2 regions of the Siminovitchia sp. FSL H7-0308 genome follow, and region 1 is predicted to be linked to the other one. Evidence: riboswitches for the same ligand, from Rfam matches in the RefSeq annotation. Region 1 holds a riboswitch; the other holds the start of a gene.
The links. A riboswitch is a leader RNA that binds a small molecule or an ion and turns the genes downstream of it on or off. The one in region 1 is predicted to bind S-adenosylmethionine.
Positions count from the first base shown of each region.

Region 1 (8,075 bases):
AAGCAATCAGGCGATCGCTTTTCAAGGAGGAACAAAAAGCGGGAATATGGAAATCATCCCCATTAAAGATCAGGTGTTAATAGACGCCCCCGTTGTGAATCAGATGCCCGAACTGCCCCGCGGCTGTGAAGTAACTGCCCTTTCCATGCTTTTGGAAAGTGCGGGAGTCTCTACCGACAAAATGAAACTCGCAAAAGAAATAAAGAAAGATCCCACGCCCCGCACTGTAAAAAACGGCAAAGTGTATTTCGGAAATCCGAACGAAGGCTTTGTTGGAAATATGTATACATTCAGCGAGCCGGGCCTTGGCGTTTACCACGGGCCGATTATGGAACTCGGAGAAAAATACCTTCCTGGAAAAATGGTCAACTTGACTGGGCAATCGTTCGAAGAATTAAAGATTCCCCTTTCAACCGGCCGGCCGGTCTGGGTCATCATTAATGCCGAATACCGTGAACTGGATGATTCCTATTTTGAAACGTGGGAAACAAAATCAGGCCCAGTCAAAATCACCATGAAAGAACATTCCGTCCTGATTACCGGTTACGATGAAAAATATGTCTATTTCAACGACCCGTTAACAGGAAAGAAAAATAAAAAAGCACCCATAAGAGATTTCGAAAAATCATGGGTGCAAATGGGTAGCCAAGCTCTTACATATTCAGGAGACTAAGATCCTGAAACGGCTGCCTTTTTTTCTTTTTGAAAATCATATTTTTCCTCTACAAACACTCCATGCCATACCATAAAGACAAGTACTGTCCAAATTTTACGGCTATGATCCAACTTGCCGCGGCAATGCTCATCCAGCAAATCCAGTACATACTGTTTGTTGATTAAGTGGCCGGTTTCACTTTGTTTAATGAGATCAACCGCCCAATCATGCATTTCGGCTTTCAGCCAATGCCGGATCGGAACTGGAAATCCAAGCTTCTTCCGGTTAAGTACATGATCCGGCACAATTCCTTCCGCCGCTTTTCTCAATATGTACTTTGTCGTACCCTCGGCTGTTTTTAACGATGTCGGAATCTTCGAAGCGATATCAAACACTGCTTTATCAAGAAAAGGCACCCGTAATTCAAGAGAATGCGCCATCGTCATCCGATCCGCCTTCAGCAAAATATCCCCGCGCATCCATGTATGGATGTCAATATACTGCATCCGGTCAACCGGATCATACCCGGCCGTTTCAGCATACAAAGGCTTTGTTACATCGCGAAAGTCGACGGCTCCGTTGTATTTGACGAGTAAAGACCGCTTTTCTTCCTCAGAGAACATTTTCGCATTCCCAATATATCTCTCCTCCATTGGAGTAACACCGCGTTCGATGAAACTTTTTCCCCTTACACCTTCAGGAAGAGCGCTGGCCAAAGACCTTAACAAAGCTTTTCCGACATCGGGGATTTTATTGAACATCTCCAACGATTGTGGCTCCCTGTAGATGTTGTAACCTCCAAAGAGTTCATCGGCTCCTTCTCCGGATAAAACAACGGTGACGTGCTTTCTCGCTTCACGCGCGACAAAATATAAAGGAACACACGCAGGATCCGCTAACGGGTCATCCATATGCCACATAATTTTGGGAAGCTCGTTCATATATTCTTCAGGAGAAATAACATAGTTGATGTTTTCCACTCCTAGACGATCGGCTGTTTCTTTTGCCACATCAATTTCACTGAATCCGTCCCTTTCAAAACCGACGGAGAATGTTTTAATATTCGGGTGGAATTGTTTGGCAATTGATACAATTAATGATGAATCTATTCCGCCTGACAGGAAAGATCCGACAGGAACATCACTTCTCATATGAATGTTAACCGAGTCGAACAGCACATCCCGGATTTCTTTGATAAACTCTTCCTGCGAACGGTGTCCGACAGGGGAAAAGTTTGCTTTCCAATAACGGGCGATATTCAAGGGCCCTCCAGGCTTTTTTGTAAAATAATGTCCCGGTTCCAGTTTTCGAATGTTTTTCGTCATCGTCTCCGGTTCAGGCACAAACTGGTAAGTCATGTATTGCTGTAATGAATCCAAATGTAACTCACTGGATTCCATCGCAAGCAAAATACTCTTTTTCTCTGAAGCAAAAAATGTCTCCTCATCGTTTTCCAAATAAAAAAATGGTTTGATTCCAAATGGGTCGCGCGCGCCAAACAGCTCCTGCTTTTCTTTGTCCCAAATGACAAAAGCAAACATGCCGCGCAAACGCTCAACCGCTTTTTCCCTTAACTCGCTGAACAGGGCAAGGATGACTTCCGTATCCGATTCCGTTTCAAAGGAAAATCCTTTCTTTACGAGTTCCTCACGCAATTCGACAAAATTGTATATTTCTCCATTAAAGATAATCCAGTAACGGTCATTCTCATATGATAAGGGCTGGCTTCCACTTTCTATATCGATAATACTCAACCGCCTAAATCCGAAACGGATATGTTCATCAGAAAAAAAGCCTTCATCATCCGGACCGCGGTGGACGATTAAATCGTTCATTTGCTTCAACAATTTCTTCTCTGAATCATTTTGTTCTGTTGCTTGTTCATGGATGCAACCGATAAAACCGCACATTGTGTGTCACCTACTCTAATTAAATTCAAGCAATACCTTACTTATATTAACATTATTTCCTCCTCATTTGCAGATATAAACGAATCAAAATTATATTGCCTGGCAAAAAAGAGAGAGACAATATGTGAACGGCCCTCTCGTATGATCCGTTGTTTCAGCAATTAGTCTATTTTTACTCTAAATTCGTTTTGTAATAAGTCCGCTTTTCCTTCCTCATATTCTTTTAACAGTATTTCCACAATTTCCCTCGTTGTTTCCTTTTTCTTGACAGTGGTGATTCCCTGGCCCGCAGACCAAATATCGCGCCATGCTTTCACGTTAACCAAATGCGATAAATCCACCTTTTCGTTCGGCTTTAATGTCTCTGGATCAATCCCTTCCTTGATCAGGCTGGGAATCAGAATATTCGCGTGGACTCCGCTCAAAGCATCTGTATAAAGAATGTCTTCAATGGTGGACTGAAGCACCATGTTTTTATATTCATCATCCGCATTGCTTTCATGCGCAGCCAAAAAACGAGTGCCCATATAGGCAAAATCAGCTCCCATTACTCGCGCGGCCAAAACATCCTTCCCCGTAGAAATCGCCCCCGACAAAATAATTGTTCCATCATAAAATTCTTTTACCGCCGCGATAAAAGCAAACGGATTCAGCGTACCACCGTGCCCTCCGGCGCCAGCACATACTAAAATCAATCCATCTACTCCTATATGTGCCGCTTTTTTCGCATGGCTGATATGAGCAACATCCGAATAAACAAGTCCGCCATATCCATGTACAATGTCCAGCACTTCACCGGGATTTCCCAGAGATGTAATCACAATCGGCGGTTGATATGTCCGGATTAACTCAATATCTTCATCATATCGTTTATTTGCTTTTCTGTGACAAATCAAATTTACAGCCCAAGCCTTTCCCGCCAAGCCTTTATTCACTTCTTCAAGCCACTGCGCGCATACTTCAGCAGGACGAGCATTTAAAAGCGGGAAGGAACCGATGACGCCCGACTTCCCCGCTTCAATAACCATTTTGGGCGTTGATACTAAAAACATCGGCGCTACGATGACAGGAAGTTTAAGCATTTTTTATCACCTTCTTACTTCTTTTTCGCTCTTTCGTTCCCAAATTCGGATACTCACAAGCACATGTTCCATCGGCGAAAAATTCCCTCAATTCAACAAAGGTATGTCTTTTTTTCATCATCATTCCCCCAATGCCAAATATTTCTTACTTAATTAACTATTCTCCCACATCAATAACTGATGTCAATGACACAATTTTTTGGCTCTTTCAGGTAAAAAAATGCGAAGCCGCACTTATGCGGCTCCGCTGCATCAAATTACACAGAAGTTAAGCTGACAAGGGCATCAGCCTTATCGGTCCTCTCCCAAGGCAAGTCGATATCCGTCCGGCCAAAATGGCCGTAAGCAGCCGTTTGCTTGTAAATAGGACGTCGCAAGTCGAGCATTTTAATAATCCCTGCCGGGCGAAGGTCAAAGGTTTTCCGAATCGCTTTTACAAGTGTTTCTTCATCCACTTTTCCGGTGCCAAACGTGTCTACTGAAATGGAAACAGGCTGGGCGACACCAATCGCATACGCGAGCTGTACTTCACATTTATCCGCAACACCCGCTGCCACGATATTTTTCGCCACATATCTTGCGGCATAGGCCGCAGAGCGGTCTACCTTCGTTGGGTCCTTTCCGGAAAAGGCGCCGCCTCCATGGCGGGCATAGCCTCCATACGTATCGACGATGATCTTTCTTCCTGTTAACCCCGCATCTCCCTGAGGTCCCCCAATAACAAAGCGTCCCGTCGGATTGATAAAATATTTGGTTTTATCATCCATTAATTCGGGAGGCACGACTGGCTTAATGACATGTTCTATTATATCCTGTTGAATTTGTTCCAAGGTAATTTCTGGATGGTGCTGGGCCGAAATGACAATCGTGTCCACACGAACAGGCTTTCCGTCTTCGTTATATTCAATCGTTACTTGCGTTTTTCCGTCGGGACGCAAGTACGGTACCACTTCGTTCTTGCGGATTTCAGCCAGCCGCCTTGAAAGCTTGTGAGCCAGCGATATGGGAAGCGGCATCAGCTCTTTCGTCTCATTGCATGCATAGCCGAACATAAGCCCTTGGTCTCCTGCTCCGATCGCTTCGATTTCTTCATCGCTCATTTCTCCTTCTCTTGCTTCAAGGGCGACATCTACCCCCGCAGCAATATCAGGCGATTGCTCATCAATCGAAGTAATGACCGCACATGTCTCGGCATCAAAGCCGTATTTTGCACGTGTATACCCAATGCCTTTCAAAGTGTCGCGAACGATCTTTGGAATATCAACATAAGTAGATGTTGTAATTTCCCCGGCAACTAAAACAAGCCCGGTCGTAACGGATGTTTCACAAGCCACACGGGCATTTGCATCCTCGGCAAGGATGGCATCCAATATGGCATCAGATATTTGATCACAAATTTTATCCGGATGTCCCTCAGTAACGGACTCAGATGTAAATAACCGCCGATTTTTGGACATCAAAGCTCCTCCTTTTAACAATAAAAATAATGGATCCAATAGAAAATGCTTCATATGAAGCATTTTCATGCGAACTTGCCAAATAAAGCAAAAAAACCTTTCCCCACAGTAAATCATTGAGGAAAGGTTTTGTCATCGTGTTCGAGCCTTTCACTCTTATCGTCCAAGGCTTTCGACCTTGCTACAGGTAAGCACCTTTCTATTCGTCAAGCATACTCGCTTGCTCATAGCAGGTTGCCGGGCTTCAAAGGACCTGTTTCCTCCACCATCTCAGGATAAGAGTATCCATTCATTATAAAATCATAACCTAAATGATAAAACGATGTCAACAGGGAACCCTTAATTATATAAAGATCTTGGAAAATCGGGCGATATTTTCATGAAAAAGAGTCTTTTCTGGCTTTTTTTAAAGAAATAGGGTATATAATGAAATGCCAGCCCATGTTCATGAAATCTTCAAAAATAGTATAGACTATTCATTTAAATGTGTTATACTAATTCTCAAGTACCTAAAACTTAAAAATCAAAACAAAGGAAGGGTAAGGAATGAGTTCAATAGGCATCAAAAGCGAATTAACTCAATTAATAAATGGGCAAAACGTTCATTTACAATTATCAGTTCCTCGGCTGGTCGAAAAAGTATTAAACCGCAATGAAGGAATTCTTACTGCATCAGGTGCTGTGCGCGCCGAAACAGGAAAATATACAGGCCGTTCCCCTAAGGATAAGTTTATTGTAGAGGAACCATCTGTAAAAGACAAAATTGAATGGGGTTCCGTTAACCAGCCCATTTCTTCAGATGTATTTGAAAAGCTCTACACGAAGGTGATCAAATATTTACAATCAAGAGATGAAATTTTTGTTTTTAAAGGATTTGCCGGAGCTGATGAAAAGTACCGTTTACCGATCCAAGTCGTGAATGAATATGCCTGGCATAATCTTTTTGCCCATCAGCTGTTTATACGCCCTTCCGCGGAAGAACTTGCAAAACATCAAACTGAATTTACTGTTGTTTCAGCTCCAGGCTTCAAAGCGAACCCTGAAGTTGACGGCACAAAATCAGAAACGTTTATTATCGTGTCATTCGAACGAAAAATTGTTTTAATCGGTGGAACAGAGTATGCGGGAGAGATGAAGAAATCCATCTTCTCTGTCATGAACTATGTTCTCCCGGAAGCGGACATCTTATCGATGCATTGCTCGGCCAACGTTGGAATTGAGGGCGATGTAGCATTATTCTTCGGATTGTCCGGAACAGGCAAAACGACATTGTCTGCCGATCCAAACCGCCGGTTAATCGGTGATGACGAGCACGGCTGGTCTCCAAACGGAGTCTTTAACGTTGAAGGCGGCTGTTATGCAAAAACGGCAGGCTTATCAGTAGAAAAAGAGCCGCAAATTTATAATGCCATTACATTTGGTTCTGTTTTAGAGAATGTCATTGTTGATCCGGATTCACGCGAACCGCTGTATGATGACACAACGCTGACGGAAAACACAAGAGCGGCCTATCCAATCCAGGCAATCGACAACATCGTTGAACCAAGCATCGCCGGCCATCCTTCTGTTATCGTATTTTTAACTGCCGATGCTTTTGGCGTACTGCCTCCAATCAGCAAGTTAACAAAGGAGCAGGCCATGTACCATTTCTTGAGCGGGTACACGTCCAAGCTCGCTGGAACAGAAAGAGGCGTTACATCACCTGAAGCGACATTCTCGACATGCTTCGGAGCGCCATTCCTACCGCTCCCGGCTGCACGATATGCTGAAATGCTCGGAAAGAAAATTGATGAGCACGGAGTCCAGGTTTTCCTCGTTAATACAGGCTGGACCGGCGGAGAATATGGAGTCGGCAGCAGAATGAATTTAAGCTACACACGCGCCATGGTTCAAGCAGCGCTAAATGGAGAATTAGAAAACGTTGAAACCGTTCAAGATAAAGTATTTGGTCTCTCTATTCCACTCCACGTTCCTGGAGTGCCTGATGAAGTACTTCAACCAAACAAAACCTGGTCTGATGAAAAAGCCTACTATGCGAAAGCCAAAGAATTGGCTGGCAAGTTCGATCAAAACTTCTCCAAGTTTTCACATGTTGATAAACTCATCAAACAACTGGGTGGACCAATAGCTAAATAATGATTGAAAAGTTTGCGGAGGAAAATATGCCTCTGCAAACTTTTTTGCTTTTAAAATGGCGCTTCCCGTTGTCTCACAGTTGACGTTAACTCGCAGAAGTAGTTTATGTGAATAAAGCTGTTTTGGGGAGCTCCGTCAGGGCCCAATGATGCATAATGTGGAGACCAGCCCATCCTTTCATTGCATCCGGATTTGAAAAAACGCCTCAATAGCCATAAAAAAGAGAGAAAGGAGCTGGATACTGTTCCCTTCTCTCATTTTTGAACCTATACGATTTCGATCATACAATCACTGGCAACAAAGCTCTCGTTGATAAAAAAGCCAAGTTCTTCAGTGAAATCAATATTTGTTTCTTCCTGTAAAATCCGTTTTGTAAACCGGTCCAGCCGAATCTGAATATGTTCATACTCTACAATTGAATCATTTCGACGCGGTTCATCAAAAACAACTCTACATTTGACAGCCATACCGCAGCCCCCCGAAATATCAGCGTCTATCCGGGGATAAATTCCTTCCTCCAACACAAGTTCCCTTAACTCCTTTAAAGCTGTATCCGTTATGTTGATTACCATGACTTCATCCCTCTTCACTGATATTAATTCACATTTCTTAAACACGGTTTCCCCATTATTTTTTGCTTTAACTCTTCTCCCGTCGGGGTAGCGGCCAATCCGCCGAGCGCTGTTTCCTTTAAAGTGCGCGGCATGCTTTTCCCGATATCATACATCGCTCCAATGACCTCATCACACGGAATTCTGCTCTGAATGCCGGCAAGAGCCATTTCCGCCGCTGTAAAAGCAATTGAAGTGCCGATGACATTCCTTTTAATACAAGG
Region 1 covers NZ_CP150282.1:802,175-810,249, reverse strand. The annotation lists gene MHB50_RS03870 (C39 family peptidase) at 1-673, shown strand, start outside; gene asnB (asparagine synthase (glutamine-hydrolyzing)) at 670-2,565, opposite strand; gene MHB50_RS03860 (nitronate monooxygenase) at 2,727-3,647, opposite strand; gene metK (methionine adenosyltransferase) at 3,905-5,104, opposite strand; SAM riboswitch class I at 5,258-5,386, opposite strand; gene pckA (phosphoenolpyruvate carboxykinase (ATP)) at 5,651-7,240, shown strand; gene MHB50_RS03845 (iron-sulfur cluster biosynthesis family protein) at 7,507-7,812, opposite strand; gene sdaAA (L-serine ammonia-lyase, iron-sulfur-dependent, subunit alpha) at 7,836-8,075, opposite strand, start outside.

Region 2 (8,075 bases), 1.9 Mb from region 1:
ATTCTTGTAAAACAGTTCGGTTGGTTGACAAGTTGGCCTGTTCCTGATCATAATATCCGAATTGAACATTTGCTCCATATCGAATCTCCCCGGATAGGAAGGGGATTTTTTTTATGATCGACTTTAACAACGTAGATTTGCCAATCCCGTTTGGCCCGACAAGGGCGGCACTGTCGCCGCGGGTAAGTCTCATATTGATATGGTTGGCCAATGTCTGTCCATTGTAGCCAATGCTCGCCTCTGAAACGGATAACACGTCATTTCCGCTTTGTTTCTCAATTGTGAATGAAAAAGAAGCGGATTTTGTGTCGCCTTCGGGACGATCCATGATATTCATTTTTTCTAATTTGCGGCGTCTGCTTTGCGCTCGTTTAGTCGTTGACGCTCTTGCGAGGTTACGCTGTATAAAGTCTTGCAGTTTGGAAATTTCACCTTGCTGTTTTTCATACAGTTTCATTTCCTGTTCAAATCTCTCGGCTTTTTGCTCGAGATACTTACTGTAATTTCCATGATAGACCGCCATTTCATGGCGGGACAGCTCATATACTAAAGAAACGATTTGGTCGAGAAAGTAACGGTCATGGGAAACGATGAGAAGGGCTCCCGGATAATTTTGCAAATATTTTTCTAACCAGGCCATGGTTTCAATATCAAGATGGTTTGTTGGCTCATCCAAAATCAGCAAGTCCGGCTTGGACAACAACAATTTTGCAAGCGCCAGGCGCGTTTTTTGTCCGCCACTCAGCCTGGCGATATTTTTATCATAGTCTTCTTCGAAAAATTGGAAGCCGTGCAGGACAGAACGTATATCTGATTCATATTGATAACCGCCGATTTTTTTAAACTGCTCTTGAAGCCTGTCATATTCACTCAATAGACGTTCATAGGCACCTTCACGTTCGTAATTCGCCGGATCGGAAAGCTTCTGCTCGATTTTTCGAAGCTCTTTTTCCATGTTTCGTACTTCGCTGAATACGGAAAGCATTTCTTCCCAAATCGTTAATTCTGATTCCAAGCCTGTATGTTGCTCCAAATAACCAATTGTTACATCTTTCGGTTTGACTACTTGGCCGGAATCATGTGAAAGTTCTCCAGCGATGATCTTTAACAAGGTAGACTTTCCGGCTCCATTCCTGCCGACAAGAGCTGCCCGGTCACCTTCGCGAATTTCCAATTTTATATTTGAAAGTACCAAATCAGCCCCAAAATACTTTGAAAGCTGTTGAACTTGCAATAATAGCATAATTTCCACCCCTAGTCATAGACAGTGTATCGCATGTTGACTATATTTGACAATTGATTTTTTAGGTGGCAAAAACAGACAGTATACACGAAATAGTGTAGAATGATAAGGAGGTGTTTGGCCGTGGAAAAATTGACGCATTTTAACAATGAAGGCAGGGCACAGATGGTGGATGTCAGCGGAAAGCCGGAAACAGTCCGCACTGCTGCTGCCCGCTCCAGTATTGAAGTGAACGACCATATTTATGAGTTAATTACGAATCAGCAAATAAAAAAGGGCGATGTTTTGGCTGTGGCGCAAGTAGCCGGGATCATGGCCGCGAAAAAAACATGGGAAATAATCCCGATGTGCCATCCGATCCCGATAAAAGGAGTTAATATTTCCTTTGACTGGATGGAAGGATCCGAGAATCATAAAATCCTGGAAATTACTGCTGAAGTAAAAACTGTCGGTAATACAGGAGTAGAGATGGAAGCATTAACTGCTGTTTCGGCAGCAGCACTCACTATATACGATATGTGCAAAGCCGTAGACAAGGGAATGATCATAGGTCCAACCTATCTAATAGAAAAAACAGGCGGGGTATCCAGTAGCGATTATCGCCGTGAAATGGAATAGGTTTATCAGTTGCAGGACATTCATTCCGCAAACGGGTAAATTGCAGCGCTTTTTTCTTTTTGGCATGGAGGATTGAATATGAACGGGGAAACGTTAAAAATACCACAGGCTACTGCAAAGAGGCTTCCGCTATACTACAGGTTTTTGAAAAATTTACATGCATCAGGAAAACAGCGCGTATCTTCGGCCGAATTAAGTGAAGCGGTGAAAGTGGACTCCGCTACCATTCGGCGGGACTTTTCTTATTTTGGCGCGCTTGGAAAAAAAGGATATGGGTATAATGTAAATTACTTGCTGTCATTTTTTCGCAAGACACTTGACCAAGATGAGGTGACGAAAGTCGCTTTAATTGGTGTAGGAAATTTAGGCACAGCTTTTTTAAATTATAATTTCTTAAAAAACAACAATACAAAAATTGAAATGGCTTTCGATGTCGACAAAAACAAAATCGGGAAAAAGATCAGCAATGTACCGATTTATGCTTTGTCCGAACTTGAAGAAAGATTGAGCAAAGAGGAAGTGGCCGTCATTATTTTAACTGTGCCGGCAAGTGCCGCCCAAGCCATCACTGACCGGATTAAACATACCGGTGTAAAGGGAATACTGAATTTTACCCCTGCAAGGCTGAATGTGCCGGAGTCGATCCGTGTTCATCATATCGATCTAGCGGTGGAGTTGCAGTCGCTCGTTTACTTTTTGAAACATTATCCTCTCGATGACACGGAAAATTCACAACCATAAATGATTTTTCAATGGCTAATTGGACGGGTTTCCATTAAAATAAAACTATAGATAGGAGGTGGCCGCAGTGAGTGCAGGTGTAGGCAGTTTACTTGTAATCGCACTTGTTGCTATATTGATCTTCGGACCAAAGAAGTTGCCGGAACTTGGTAAGGCTGCGGGCAACACGTTGCGTGAATTTAAGAACGCGACGAAAGGTTTGGCAGACGATGATGAAAAAGAGACGAAAAAAGACAGCGATAAGTGATAGGATGAACAAATCATGAGTCAAAACAATATGTCGATCATCGATCATATAGAGGAATTGCGAAAACGGCTGGTCATTATAGTCGTTTTCTTTGTGTTGGCTGTCATTGCCAGCTTTTTTATATCACAGCCTCTTATTAAGCTGATTCAGCATGCAAGCGCTGCCCAGGACATTACGATGAATGCGTTCCGTGTGACGGATCCGTTTAAAGTGTTTCTGCAAATGACGTTTGTTCTGGCGTTTATTTTAACATCCCCCGTTATTTTGTATCAGCTCTGGGCCTTTATCAGTCCGGGTCTTTTGGAAAAGGAACGGAAGGCAACGCTCAGCTATATACCGGTTTCAGTTTTTTTATTTTTAGCAGGTGTCCTTTTTTCTTATTTTATTTTGTTTCCATTTGTGATACGGTTCATGCTTGGGTTATCGAGCAATATGGAGATACAGACAACAATTGGCATTAATGAATATTTTCAATTTCTTTTTCAGATAACCGTACCGTTTGGAGTTTTGTTTCAGCTTCCGGTCGTCATTTTGTTTTTAACAAGGTTGGGCATCGTTACGCCGATGTTTTTGGTACAGATCAGAAAATATGCGTACTTTATTTTGCTGGTTATCGCAGCGTTCATTACGCCTCCGGATTTAATCTCGCATATGATGGTGACCGTTCCATTACTCATTTTGTATGAGATCAGCATCTGGATTTCAAAGGTGGGTTATAAAAAAGCGCAGGCTTCCGCAGCAGAGAGTGATGAAGATTAAAAAAGCATCCGATATTTCCGGTGCTTTTTTAATCTATAGCCCATAAAACAAGTGGGTTAATGCTATAAGATGAAAAATTCATCCTTGACAGATAATTTATAGTGGGATAGTATATAAATACGTTTATAAATGACGTTTCAACTGAATAATAGGTAATTTCTTATCCAGAGAGGTGGAGGGACTGGCCCTTTGAAGCCTCGGCAACAGACCGTCAAGGTACTGTGCCAATTCCAGCAGGCTGTTTGTAAGCTTGAAAGATAAGAAGAGAACAAATGACGTTTAAAGCAAACCTCTTCTTATTTTGTAGAAGAGGTTTTTTTAATGGGGGGATGAAGATGGCAAAAGTGGAGGAAAATGCGATTGAAGACATTGTTTCGGCCTTGAAAAAGATGGAATATGGTTCATTGGTCATTACAGTGCACGATGGAGAAATCACCCAAATTGATACGACTGAAAAAAAGCGTTACAACATGCAAAGGAAACAAAGGAAAGTCCCGATGATGAAAGCAAACAAATGAAAACAGGCTGCCGATTAGACAACTAAAGGCATCTTCTCAATGATCATGCATTGGGAGGGTGCTTTTTTTGTACCGTTGCCTAAAATGGTAGCGAGAAAATAGCAAATGCAGAGAAGAAGGGTGACTCCTCAGTTCTTTCATAAAAAGGATGTGGAAGAACTAAGAGTTTTGGGATTTTGCGCTCCATACGACTGTAAAGGAAGAAAAATCATTCATGGAAGGGATTTGATTGGTTGGTGAATGATACATAATATTTGTTGGATATAAAACCGGTGGCCAATTAAAAAAATGTAGCAAGTTTAATCCGTTTGGGTTGAGAAGAACATGCTCATACAGTTAATTAAAATCGTTTTCACTTAAAGGGAGGAAAATAAAATGAGTGATATTGTCATTATTTCAGGAAGTCCATCTGAATTTTCCAGATCTGGAAAGATTCTGGATTATCTAGGCAGATTGCTGGAGAGGGAACATTTTTCAATAAAACATGTTTCAGTAAAAGATATTCCGCCGGAGGACTTGGTTTACGGAAATGTTCATAGCCCTGCCATTCAAAAAGTGTCACTTGTTATTCAAGAGGCGGCGGGGGTGATTGTCGGATCACCGGTTTATAAAGCGGCTTATTCGGGAGTTTTAAAAACATTGTTCGATCTTTTGCCTCAAGATGTGTTTAAAAATATTCCGGTATTGCCGCTCATGACCGGGGGCAGCCCGGGCCATTTATTGGCGATTGAATTCTCATTGAAACCGCTCATTGCTTCTTTAAAAGGAAAAAGTCTTCAAGGACTTTATTTTCTCGATAGCCAAATTAACAGGGAACAGAAAAACCCAATCATTGATGAAGAAAGCCTTTTACGTACGAAAAAACAGCTTTATGAATTTATCGAAATAGTAAAGAAAAATAAGCGTCTTGCGTCTTCTTTATAAAACAGAAAAGAGACATTTGGTAATGAAATGCTTGCTGTCGATGGCAGGGGCACTTCGAAAAACCGATGTCTCTGTTTTTTTTAATAGATGTTGTTTTTTATCCAGGAAGTCCTCGTACAAACTGATCAAGAGGCTTTGGCGTAACCTGTAGGCAGGAAGTTCCAGCACTGCATTTCAGCAAAAGGCAACACGGGAGCTTGCTATGCGGCCAGCGCTGTACTAGCAGGCTTTGTTACTATATACATCCTATTTCTGATCCTTTTTTAACCGAAAGTGGAGCATAATGAGACGCAGCCCCGCTCCAAAATCCAGTGTGGCTAAAATTATCAGCAAATAAACCATAAAACCAAAGCCGTTCTTATCCACTTGCTGGACAGCAAAAAATGTAAAAACAAACCCCAAGACGATATATAAAGTACCTGAAAATAATGGTGACCTCATGAAAAGAACCCTCCTATCCACCATACAAATTGTGCTGTTTTTTCTATATATTTCTCCAGCTTATCGACAAGGAATAACTGAAGTATGACAACGATCGTGTTCATCGAGACATGTGCGATGATAGGAACGATAATTCTTTTCGTCATAACGTATAAAAAGGCAAATACGAATCCCATGGTAGCATATAAAATAATGTGAACAGGCTCGAAATGGGCCAGTGCAAAAATGACGGAACTCAGTAAAGCGGCTACCCAGAAAGGGAAGCGGTCGTACAAGCTTCCGAATATGACTTTTCGAAATACGATCTCTTCTAAAATGGGCCCAATAATGGAACTGATGATGACGATTGCCGGAAATAACTCGATCAATTGTAAAATTTGCTGTGTATTCTCTGATCCCGGGTTGATGCCAATCGCCTTCTCTACCAAACCTGCGGAAATCTGGGCAAAGAAGGCCATAAAAATACCGATAATTGCCCAAGTAAAAGATTGTCCGACGGGGAGCGGCTGGTCCTTCTCTATTTTTGTATACTTCTCATTTTTTCTCAAAAGAAAAAGAACAAGGGCAAGTCCAACACTAAAAGAGAACAGAATCCAATAACCAACCGCATTCACTTTCATTTGCTCCGGATCAATATGAAGCACCTTCGTACCTATTTGGAAAAAGAGCGGTACTCCAATATAAGAGGACAACTGCATAACGATAAAAGTGAGGACAATCAAAAGATATGATTTCTTCATGAAAATAGTAAATCTCCTTCATATATATCGAACGATAATTTCTATTTTACTCTTAATGGACGATTGTTTCAAACAGCGCGTTTATGTTTTCCTTCCCCTGCCCTAAAAATATCCTGTGCCCATTTTTTTCATTCTGGCGAAAAAGTTTGACATAGGCAACTAGTGTGCATAAAATATAAATTAAAGAAATGTTGGTCGGGGGAAACATTGTAAAGACAATCCAACTTATATGAGGGAGGTAAAGGAGATGAAAGGTCATGAGTTGATTGCTCTTAATGAAGCCAACACTGGGGATTGCATCAAAATAAAGAAGTTACTCGTAACGGGCACGATGAGGAGAAGGTTATTGGATTTAGGGTTTGTCCCTTCGGCAGAGGTGATTGTGCTGCAAAAAAGTCCTCTCGGCGATCCGATTGCCTTTCGTGTCAGCCATACGACTATTGCCCTGCGAAGGGAAGAAAGTTCAAAAATATATGGGGAGTTAGTAGCAAATGAATCATCAGCAACCAGTTAAAATTGCGTTGGCAGGCAATCCGAATGTTGGAAAAAGTACTTTATTTAATACATTGACAGGACTAAAACAGCATACTGGCAATTGGCCGGGAAAAACCGTTATCCATGCGGAAGGGCAGTTTTCCTATAAGGGGGTAGATTACACAATCATTGATCTCCCTGGTACGTATTCCCTTTTTTCCAACTCGGCGGACGAAGAAGTAGCAAGAGATTTTATTGTCTTCGAGCGGCCGGATTTGACGATTGTTGTGCTTGATGCCACCTCGATTGAGCGGAATTTGAATTTGGCGTTGCAAGTCATGGAAATGACAGATAAAGTGATTGTCTGCATTAACTTAATTGATGAAGCAAAGAAAAAAGGGATTTATATCAATGAGAAAGCATTAATGAAAAAACTCGGTGTTCCTGTCATCAAAATTTCTGCTCGTAACAAAGTGGGCATCAATCAGTTATTAGATACGATCGACAGGATGATCTCAGGAAAGATTTCCACTTCTCCGTATCAAATACAGTATTCACCAGAGATTGAAAAGAAGGTGGAAACATTGATTCCCCATGTGCAAAGAGTGTTTGGCAAAGAGCTTCCCGCCCGCTGGCTCGCCTTGCGGTTGCTTGATGGGGATGAATCATTTATCACTGCTTATTCTAAAAAGATAGAGAAAGAACGGGGTGACGGATTGACACATGAGCACTCATATCCAGCCAAAACCCAACAACTATAATGAATTATTACATTTGGCACAGTCGCTATCAACGGAAGATATTCGTGATGAGATTGTTACTAATATTTACCAAACCTCAAATGCCATTTGTGAAAAAACAATTGCTTATAAAGCCCCGGAAAAATTGCGGCAAACAGAAAAGCTGGACAAAATTTTCACATCGAAGGTTTGGGGATTTCCCATTATGCTTGCGATGTTGGGAGTCGTCTTTTATATCACGATTGCCGGGGCAAATGTCCCTTCTACCATGTTGGCCAATACGTTCAATTGGTTGGAGCAGTATATAACGGCTTTTTTCACATGGATTCATGCGCCTGAATGGCTCCATGGCATCCTTGTTTTAGGGCTTTATCGAGGTACGGCGTGGGTGGTCAGTGTCATGCTTCCTCCGATGGCGATCTTTTTCCCCATGTTTGCCCTGTTGGAAAACTACGGGTATTTACCCCGAGTGGCTTTTAATATGGATCGGCTCTTTAAAAGGGCAGGTGCCCATGGGAAACAGGCGTTAACAATGGCGATGGGTTTCGGCTGTAACGCGGCTGCCATAATGTCTACAAGAATCATCGAGTCGCCACGGGAAAGAATGCTTGCGATTTTGACGAATAACTT
Region 2 covers NZ_CP150282.1:3,471,408-3,479,482, reverse strand. The annotation lists gene MHB50_RS16430 (ABC-F family ATP-binding cassette domain-containing protein) at 1-1,243, opposite strand, end outside; gene moaC (cyclic pyranopterin monophosphate synthase MoaC) at 1,367-1,861, shown strand; gene MHB50_RS16420 (redox-sensing transcriptional repressor Rex) at 1,940-2,602, shown strand; gene MHB50_RS16415 (twin-arginine translocase TatA/TatE family subunit) at 2,670-2,849, shown strand; gene tatC (twin-arginine translocase subunit TatC) at 2,865-3,608, shown strand; SAM riboswitch class I at 3,766-3,872, shown strand; gene MHB50_RS16405 (YezD family protein) at 3,944-4,126, shown strand; gene ssuE (NADPH-dependent FMN reductase) at 4,502-5,050, shown strand; gene MHB50_RS16395 (YdiK family protein) at 5,297-5,491, opposite strand; gene MHB50_RS16390 (type II CAAX endopeptidase family protein) at 5,488-6,231, opposite strand; gene MHB50_RS16385 (FeoA family protein) at 6,479-6,745, shown strand; gene MHB50_RS16380 (FeoB small GTPase domain-containing protein) at 6,723-7,466, shown strand; gene MHB50_RS16375 (nucleoside recognition domain-containing protein) at 7,429-8,075, shown strand, end outside.
Region 2: it holds a riboswitch for S-adenosylmethionine, as region 1 does, so the genes downstream of both, MHB50_RS16405 (YezD family protein) here and metK (methionine adenosyltransferase) in region 1, are expected to answer to the same signal.